One region of the Bradyrhizobium sp. LeoB3 genome, then DNA from elsewhere that is predicted to be linked to it. Evidence: predicted binding sites of a transcription regulator. Region 1 holds the regulator's gene; the other holds the start of a gene.

Evidence for each region. Region 1 encodes PhoB, which activates phosphate uptake and scavenging genes when phosphate is short. Its sites were predicted from a motif close to TGTCATNNANCTGTCAT; they were not measured.
Region 2: the regulator PhoB is predicted to act here: its motif matches at 2,332-2,348, upstream of ACZXDY_RS34860 (alkaline phosphatase D family protein).

The regions. Positions count from the first base shown of each region.
Region 1 covers NZ_JBVBEF010000037.1:70,955-75,665, reverse strand. The annotation lists gene argF (ornithine carbamoyltransferase) at 1-662, opposite strand, end outside; gene ACZXDY_RS23165 (acetylornithine transaminase) at 662-1,870, opposite strand; gene ACZXDY_RS23160 (GcrA family cell cycle regulator) at 2,368-2,883, shown strand; gene phoB (phosphate regulon transcriptional regulator PhoB) at 3,004-3,711, opposite strand; gene phoU (phosphate signaling complex protein PhoU) at 3,828-4,544, opposite strand; gene pstB (phosphate ABC transporter ATP-binding protein PstB) at 4,556-4,711, opposite strand, start outside.
Region 2 covers NZ_JBVBEF010000083.1:16,858-21,568, reverse strand. The annotation lists gene ACZXDY_RS34870 (indolepyruvate ferredoxin oxidoreductase family protein) at 1-1,583, shown strand, start outside; gene ACZXDY_RS34865 (hypothetical protein) at 1,827-2,177, shown strand; gene ACZXDY_RS34860 (alkaline phosphatase D family protein) at 2,415-3,995, shown strand.

The DNA.
Region 1 (4,711 bases):
CAATCGGCGCCGCGCACGGCCTCCTCGGGGTCGTTGCCGAGCACGATCGGCGCCTGGGTCGCCTTGATCCAGTCGCGCATCGCCTTGTTCGGCGCGAGCTGCGGCGGCGTCGCGATATTGAGGGCGAACTTGAAACGCTCGGCGGCATGCGCCCATGACGCCAGCACGTTGTTGTCGTCACCGGTCCAGGCCACGGTCTTGCCCTCGATCGAACCGCGACGCTCCTCGAACGTCATCAGGTCGGCCATCACCTGGCAGGGATGCGAGCGGCGCGTCAGCCCGTTGATCACGGGGACGGTGGCATGCGCGGCAAGCTCCAACAGCGCATCGTGGTTGAGGATGCGGATCATGATCGCATCGACATAGCGCGACAGCACGCGCGCCGTATCGGCGATGGTCTCGCCACGGCCGAGCTGCATCTCGGCGCCGGTGAGCATGATCGATTCACCGCCAAGCTGGCGCATGCCGACGTCGAACGACACTCGCGTGCGGGTCGAAGGACGCTCGAAGATCATCGCCAGCGTCTTGCCTTCGAGCGGCTTCGTAGCCCTCTCATGCGCCTTCAGTCTCGCCTTCATGGCGGCGCCGGCGGCCAGCATGGCGCGCAGCTCGTTGAGCGACATTTCGTTGATGTCGAGGAAGTGACGGGGCGCCTTGCTCATCATCCCGCTGCCTTCTTCGAAGGTCCGGTTGAGAGCGCGGTGCAGGCGCGCTCCAGGCAACCGATGGCGTGCTCGATCTCGGCCTCGCTGACGATCAGCGGCGCGAGGAAGCGCACCACATTATCGCCGGCGCCGACTGTGAGTAGCTTCTGCTCGCGCAGGGCGTTGACGAGGTCGCCCGAGGGCACCACGGCCTTCACGCCTATCAGAAGCCCCTCGCCGCGCACGTCGGCGAGAATGGACGGATAGCGGTCAACCGCGGAGGCGAGCTTCTGCTTGAGCAGGAGCGACATCTTCTGCACGTGATCGAAGAAGCCGGGCTTCAGCATCACATCGAGCACGGCGCCGGCGGCCGCGACCGCGAGCGGATTGCCGCCGAAGGTCGAGCCATGCGAGCCCGGCGTCATGCCGGACGCAGCTTCCGCGGTCGCAAGGAAGGCGCCGATCGGAAAGCCGCCGCCGAGCGCCTTCGCCAGCGACATCACATCAGGGGTGACCCCGATGCGCTTGTAGGCGAAGAGATCGCCGGTGCGGCCCATGCCGGTCTGCACCTCGTCGAAGGCGAGCAGCAGGCCGTGCTCGTCGCAGAGCTGGCGCAGCGCCTTGAAGAAGGCCGGCGGCGCGGAGCGCACGCCGCCTTCGCCCTGCACCGGCTCGATCAGGATGCCTGCGGTCTCTGGACCGATCGCACGTTTCACCGCTTCGATATCGCCATGCGGCACCTGGTCGAAGCCGTCCATCGGCGGACCGAAGCCCTCGAGATATTTAGCGGCGCCGGTCGCTGCGAGTGTCGCGAGCGTGCGGCCATGGAAGGCGCCTTCGAAGGTGATGATGCGGTAGCGCTCCGGATGCCCCTTCGAGAAGTGATAGTGACGCACGACCTTGATCACGCCCTCCATCGCTTCCGCGCCGGAATTGCAGAAGAACACGAAGTCCGCAAAACTCTGCTCGCACAGCCGCGCGGCAAGCTTCTCGCCGTCCGGGCTCTTGAACAGGTTCGACATGTGCCAGAGCTTCGTCGCCTGTTCCTGCAGCGCCTTCACCAGATCCGGATGGGCATGGCCGAGCGCGTTCACCGCGACGCCGGAGGTGAAGTCGAGATAACGCTCGCCTTTGGTCGAGATCAGCCAACAGCCTTCGCCGCGTTCGAAGCCGAGATCGGCCCTGGCAAAAACGGGAAGCAGATGCGACGTGGCGCGGTCGGTCATGGCGATCACTGAAGGGTTCAGACAAGCCTTTCAGACAAGCCCCGGCGGCGTGCAGCGATGCAGACACGCGGCTGAAGCTCATCCAGCGAAAACAAAACGTGCCGCCTTTGCAGGGCGGCACGTAAAGGCATTCTATGCGCGCGGCAGGTGCTGTCAATCTCCACGAAGCCGCCAGGCTGCGCGGCAAAGTACCGGTAATCCGCAGTTTTCCGGTGTGGTGGAAAGCCCGATTGCAATCCCTAAATGTCGGAACATGTGGACGCATAGGCGCGGACTCTTGCGCCAGAGTCACGCCATATTGTAGCGTTTGGCCTGTCGGGTACGACATCTCGTGCGGCAGTTTTGATCCCTTAGAGTCCTTTGTGTGCGGCGTACACGTTCGGGTGCGGTTTTCGTGCCCGGCGAGCCTTAAGGGATTCTGCCCGCAGGGATTTTTGAGATTAGGCATCGCAGCGCTGTCCCAGGATCGGCCGGCGCAACGCGAAGGGAAAGATGCGATGACGGTATTGACCTGGTCCGACGAACGCGTCGAGCAGTTGAAAAAGCTCTGGGAAGGTGGCCTCTCGGCCAGCCAGATCGCTGCGGAACTGGGCAACGTGACCCGCAATGCGGTGATCGGCAAGGTGCACCGGCTTGGCCTCTCGGGCCGCGCCAAGAGTCCTGCTGCAGCCGCGCCGCGGCAGCGCAAGGCGCGTCCGGCACAGCCGATGATGCGCGTGGCGCGTCCGGTCTCCCGCGGCAACACCGCGCTCGCCCACGCCTTCGAGGTGGAGGTGGAAGCGGACCCTATCGCCTACGACAATGTGGTGCCGATGAGCCAGCGGCTGTCGCTGCTCGAATTGAACGAGGCCACCTGCCACTGGCCGGTCGGCGATCCCTCGAGCCCGGAATTCTTCTTCTGCGGCGGCAAGGCGCTTCCCGGCCTGCCCTATTGCGCGCACCACTCCCGCATCGCCTACCAGCCGGCGGCTGACCGCCGCCGTCCGACGGTCAAGCCGTCACAAGGCAAGTAAGCCGACGACAGATCGTAGCCGGGGTGGAGCGCAGCGCAACCCGGGAACGCTGTATCGGCAGGTCCAAATTTCCCCGGGCTACGCTTCGCTGCACCCGGGCTACGGATTGAGGTCGCCGGTTTACGACTGCTCGGCCTTCGCGAAGCGATCATCGAGCGCGTAGCCCGCGCCGCGGACGGTGCGGATCGGGTCCTGCTCGCGGCCGGGATTGAGCAATTTGCGCAGGCGGCCGATGTGAACGTCGACGGTGCGCTCGTCGATATAGATGTCGCGGCCCCAAACGCTGTCGAGCAGCTGCTCGCGGCTGAACACGCGGCCGGGATGCTCCAGGAAGAACTCCAGCAGGCGATATTCGGTCGGGCCGAGATCGATCGGGCGGCCCGAGCGCGCGACGCGGCGCTTCTCGCGGTCGAGTTCGATGTCGCCATAGGTGAGCACGGTGGCGAGCCGCTCCGGGCTTGCCCGGCGCAACAGGCCCTTCACCCGCGCGAGCAGTTCAGGCACCGAGAACGGCTTGACGATGTAGTCGTCGGCACCGGTCGCCAGCCCCCTCACGCGCTCGCTTTCCTCGCCGCGCGCGGTCAGCATGATGATCGGGAGCTGCTTGGTCTCCGGCCGCGCCCGCAGACGGCGGCACAGCTCGATGCCGGAGAGTCCCGGCAGCATCCAGTCGAGCACGACAAGGTCGGGAATACGTTCCTTGAGCCTTGTGTCCGCATCGTCTCCACGGGCGACCGTTTCGACATCATAGCCTTCTGCATCGAGATTGTAGCGCAACAGCGTCGTCAGCGCTTCTTCGTCTTCGACCACCAGAATGCGTGCGCTCATCGGCTTGGCTTCTCCTATAGCGGGATGACTCTCTGCTTGAATCGTCATCCCACTCTTCCTTTGATGTTTGAGCAGGATCTTGGCGGAAAGCCGGCGTCGACTTTCCGGATGTTGCTCTAGTTGCCCGGAACGGTCGTGGCGAACGTCGTCATATCCCCCTTCGGCCGCTTGTCGGTGATCTGCTGACCCTCGATCATGTAGAAGACCGTTTCCGCGATGTTGGTGGCGTGGTCGCCGATCCGCTCGATGTTCTTGGCGCAGAACATCAGGTGGATGCAGAACGAGATGTTGCGCGGATCTTCCATCATGTAGGTGAGGAGCTCGCGGAACAGCGAGGTGCAGATCGCGTCCACCTCCTCGTCGCTCTTCCAGACGTTCATCGCCGCCGGCAGATCGTGCGCGGCATAGGCGTCGAGCACGGACTTGACCTGCGACAGCACGAGGTCGGTCATGTGCTCCAGGCCGCGGATCAGCTTCAGCGGCTGGAAGTCGTTCTCCAGCGCGGCGACGCGCTTGCCCATGTTCTTGGCGAGGTCGCCGATCCGCTCGAGGTCGGTCGCCACCCGCATCGCGCCGACGATCTCGCGCAGGTCGACAGCCATCGGCTGGCGGCGGGCGATCGTCAGCACGGCGCGCTCCTCGATCACGCGCTGCAGGCTGTCGATTTCGATGTCGGAAGCGACGACACGCTTGCCGAGCGCGACGTCGCGGCGGATCAGCGCATCGACGGATTCGGTGATCATCCGTTCGACCAGCCCGCCCATCTCTGCGACCAGACGGGTCAGTTCCTGAAGATCGCTGTCGAATGCCTTGGCGGTATGTTCAGAAGCCATGATGTCCCTCCTCAACCAAACCGGCCGGTGATGTAGTCTTGGGTACGTCGATCGCTCGGCGAGGTGAAGATCTTGCTGGTGTCGTCGAACTCGATCAGTTCGCCCAGATACATGAACGCGGTCTTGTCGGAGACGCGCGCCGCCTGCTGCATGTTATGCGTGACGAT
Region 2 (4,711 bases), on a different contig from region 1:
TCATCAACGAGCGCGTCTGCGAGGGCTGCGGCGATTGCTCGGTGCAGTCGAACTGCGTCTCGGTGCAACCGCTCGAGACCGAGTTCGGCCGCAAGCGCCGCATCGACCAGTCCAACTGCAACAAGGATTTCTCCTGCATCGAGGGCTTCTGCCCGAGCTTCGTCACCGTCCACAATCCCAAGCTGCGCAAGGCCGACCGCACCGCTACCGATCCGTCGGCACTGTTTAAGGATTTGCCGACGCCGAAGCCGCAGGCGCTGTCCGGCCCCTACAATATTCTCGTCACCGGTATCGGCGGCACCGGCGTCATCACCATCGGCGCGCTGCTCGGCATGGCCGCCCATGTCGAAGGGCTCGCCTGCTCGACGCTCGATTTCACCGGCCTGTCGCAGAAGAACGGCGCGGTCATGAGCCATGTCCGCCTTGCGCCGCGTGCGGAGGATCTCGCCAGCGTCCGCATCGCCGCGGGCGGCGCCAATCTGATCCTCGGCTGCGACATCGTGGTCGCGACCAGCGTCGCGGCGCTCAGCCGGGCCGAACGCGGCGTGACGCGCGCGATCGTCAATGCCGACCTGCTGCCGACCGCGAGCTTCGTGATGAATCCCGACCTCGATTTCGAGGCGGGCGCGATGCGTGACACGCTGAGCGGGGCCGTCACCTCGTCCGACCTCGACATCCTCGACGCCACCGGCCTTGCCACCGCGCTGATGGGCGACAGCATCGCCACCAACGCCTTCCTGCTCGGCTTCGCCTTCCAGCGCGGCGCGGTGCCGATGTCGCTGGAGGCGCTGATGAAGGCGATCGAGCTGAACGGCGCCGCCGTCGAGATGAACAAGATGGCCTTCTCATGGGGCCGGCTCGCCGCGCACGACCTGGCGCGCGTCGTCAGCGCCGCGCGCTTCAAAACGTCGAGCGCGGCGCCGGCACGGCGCACGCTCGACGAGATCATCGCCTTCCGCGCCAAGTTCCTCGCCGACTATCAGGACGAGGCCTATTCGCAGCGTTACCTCGCCGACGTCGCGCGGGTGCGGGCCGCCGAGACGGCAGCGGCCCCCGGCTCACATGAGCTGACGGAGGCGTTTGCAAAAGGCCTGTTCAAGCTGATGGCCTACAAGGACGAGTACGAGGTCGCGCGGCTCTATACCGATGGCGAATTCGCGAGGGCGTTGAAGGAGCAGTTCGACGGCGAGCCCGGGTTGAAGGTGCTGCTCGCCCCGCCGCTGTTCGCGCGTCGCGACAAGGTCACCGGACATCTGCAGAAGCGCGAGTTCGGGCCCTGGGTGTTCAGCGCGTTCAGGCTGCTGGCGCGGCTGAAACGCTTGCGTGGTTCCGCGCTCGATATCTTCGGCTACACCGCCGAGCGGCGGATGGAGCGGGCGCTGCCGGGCGAATATTCGGCGATGATCCTGCGCCATCTCGGCAACAAGCCGCTCGATTTGCCGCGCTTGGTGGCGCTGGCGAAGGCTGCGGAGTTGGTACGCGGCTACGGCCACGTCAAGGAAGCGAACGTCGCTCGCTATCGCCAGGAGTGCCAGCGGCTCGAAGCTGCGATCGGTCAGCCGGTCGCGCAGGCGGCCGAGTAGGTTCCGATCCGGTCCGGTGCTTGGGCTGATTCTTGAGCCTATTCTTGGGCCGCAGGAAGCAACCTGCGGCCATTGTTTTCGTTGATCGGTAACCGTGCCCACAGGATCGGCTGGAATTGTCCGGCCGGCTTCCTACATGATGGGCGTGTCCACTTGGAGTCATTTCGGAGGCGTTCGGTGAGCTCCAGAAATGCAGTTCTGGCCGCCGTTGCCACCGCCGCCCTGGTCCTGAGCGTCCCGGCGATGGCGGACGATTATCGCCCCGGCGACTATTTCAATCTCGACCTCTCCAAGGCCGTGCTGTCGCCTAAGCGGCTCGGTCCGCCGACGGAGTTCGCACCGGTTCCCGTCGAAGCCAAAAGCGATCACAATGATGCTGCACACGTGGTCGCGGAACCGAAGCCGGTAGAGACGAAAAGGGTCAGGGCCGCGCGTGCTGCGCCTGTGCCTGAGCGGTCGGTGCGCACCGAGCGGCGCGTTCCCGCCCGCGCCAAGCTTGCCCGCCGCCACGGCAACCCGCTCGACGCCCAGGCCCGCGACACCCGCATCCAGACCTGGCCCTGCCGCTCCGGCGGCATCTGCAACTGGCGCTGACGGGCGCGCCCGACAAAGTCTTAAGAGCACCACTGGCGCACACATTCTCCGTCATGGCCGGGCTTGACCCGGCCATCCACGAACCGCTTGCGCGTCTGCAAGAGGTGGATGCCCGGGACGAGCCCGGGCATGACGAGGTAGTGCGGTTAGTACGAGTCATCCACCTGTCGTAAAACCGTAGGCTGGGAGTCAAGCAGCGCAGGCAACCTTCGTCGCGATTCGACGGAGATCCTGCCCATGGCGATTGCGACACGCGCCAGGCGCGGCCTGACCCGACGCCAGTTTCTGATCCGGTCAGGCTCGACCGCCGCACTCGCAAGTCTCGGCACTCTCGCAAAGCCCTATCTCAGCCGCGCCGCCGATCGCCCGAAGCTTCGGTGCGGGATTCAATCCGGTGACGTCTCTGATGATGCCGCTGTGATCTGGTCGCGTGTCGATCGTGCCGCGCGGATGCAGGTGGAATGCGCAGCCGACGAGAATTTCAAGACCATTTTGCGCGCGGCCTCAAGCGACGCGCTGCCTTCAACCGACTTCACCGCAAAGCTCCTCATCGACGGCCTGCCGCCGGGACAGGACATTTTCTATCGGGTGCGCTTTGAATCGTCCGATGGGCTTGCGGGCGAGGCGAGGGGCGGCCGTTTCCGCACGGCACCGATGACGCGCCAATCGATCTCCTTCGTCTGGTCCGGCGATACGGTGGGGCAGGGTTGGGGCATCGATCCCTCCCGCGGCGGCCTGCGCAGCTACGGCACGATGCTGGCGAACCGTCCCGACTTCTTCATTCATTCCGGCGACCACATCTACGCCGATTGCCCGGTGCCATCTGAGTTGCGGCTGCCGGACGGCACGCTCTGGCGTAACATCGTCACCGAAGAGAAGTCGGCGGTCGCCAGGAGCCTCGCGCAATTTCGCGGCAACTACAAATACAATTGGTGTGACGCAAACTTCCGCGCCTTCCATGCGGAAGTGCCGACGTTCGCACAATGGGACGACCACGAGGTCGCCGACGACTGGTCGCCGATCGGCAGCGCTGATGAGACCGGCTATGCCGAGGACGGCTCTTCGCGTCTGGTGGCGCGTGCGCGGCGCGCGTTTCACGAATTCATGCCGATGCGCACTACTCTCGCGCAGGACGGCCGCGTCTATCGCAGGATCGCCTATGGTTCGCTGCTCGACGTGTTCCTCATCGACATGCGCTCTTACCGCGATTCCACGTGGAATAAAGGCGATGGCAACAGCGACAGCTTCATCCTTGGCAAGGCGCAGCTCGCCTGGCTAAAGCGCGAGCTGGTCGCCTCCAGCGCCACCTGGAAGGTGATCGCCGCGGACTTGCCGATCGGCCTCATCAGCCTGGATGCGGTCGCGCTCGGCGACGGCCCGCCGGAGCGGCGCGAGCACGAGATCGCTGATCTCCTGTCGTTCATGAAGCGTGCCAGCATCCGCAACACGGTCTGGCTCACCGCCGACATGCACTACACCGCGGCCCATCATTACGACCCGAACCGTGCGGTCTTCCAGGATTTCGAGCCGTTCTGGGAATTCGTCTCCGGCCCGCTGCACGCCGGCACCTGGTCGCCGGGCGTGCTCGACAACACTTTCGGCCCCAAAGCGATGTATCAGAAAGGCTGCAGCGCGGAGCAGGGCGACAACCTCGCTCCCTGCTTCGGCCTGCAATTCTTCGGCCGCGTCGACATCGATGGTGCGACCGGGGTGATGACGGTGACCTTGAAGGACGTCGACAACCGCGATCTCTGGTCGGTCGATATCGAGCCACGGCCGGATACGCGGCCGGGCGAGATCATGGCAGAGCACATCTGACTCCCTCCGTCATTCCGGGGCGTCCGAAGGACGAGCCCGGAATCCATTCCGGCTGCAGCCCCTTGTGATTGCGAGCCAACGGGTCGCGCGAACGCGCGCCCGACGACAGGCTCCGCGAAGCGATCCACGTCTCCACAAGTGGCGCTATGGATTGCTTCGCTCCGCTCGCAGTGACGACGTGGATGCTTTGGGTGCGACAAATCAACTCGACGGGCAAATCAGCCCAAAGTCTGTCCATCCCCTGCGCGAAAAATATTCCGCTTTCGCCGTCGGGCAAATCAGTGATTTAACTCCGCGCGTCTCACGGCGGATGAGGGGCGGCTCGCGATCGTCACGAACGTTGCGGTGAGATGCGGTGGACGCGATGGGTGTGACTGACGAGCGCGCGCATTACGGACGGCGAAGTCGTGTGGTCCTGGCGCCCCGACGCTGGCGCTAAGTTTTTTGCGCGAAGAAGTTCGTGCGAGAGATGACGGTGGCAAGAAAGCCCGGTCACCGGGGAGAGCGCGAAGGAAACCGTAACACCATCGCGCAGGGAAAGCCGGAATGCTTCGGTTGACCTGTGGTCCTACCCCCGTGCTTTTTGTTGCACGGGACCCACGGGTGCAACCAGCACCCGGCTTTCCCTGCGCCCTCTGATATCGAGGAGGGCGGAAACGATGCAAACCTCGGGCATTTCACGCCGCGAGAATGCGGACTCACATCCCCTCGGCTGT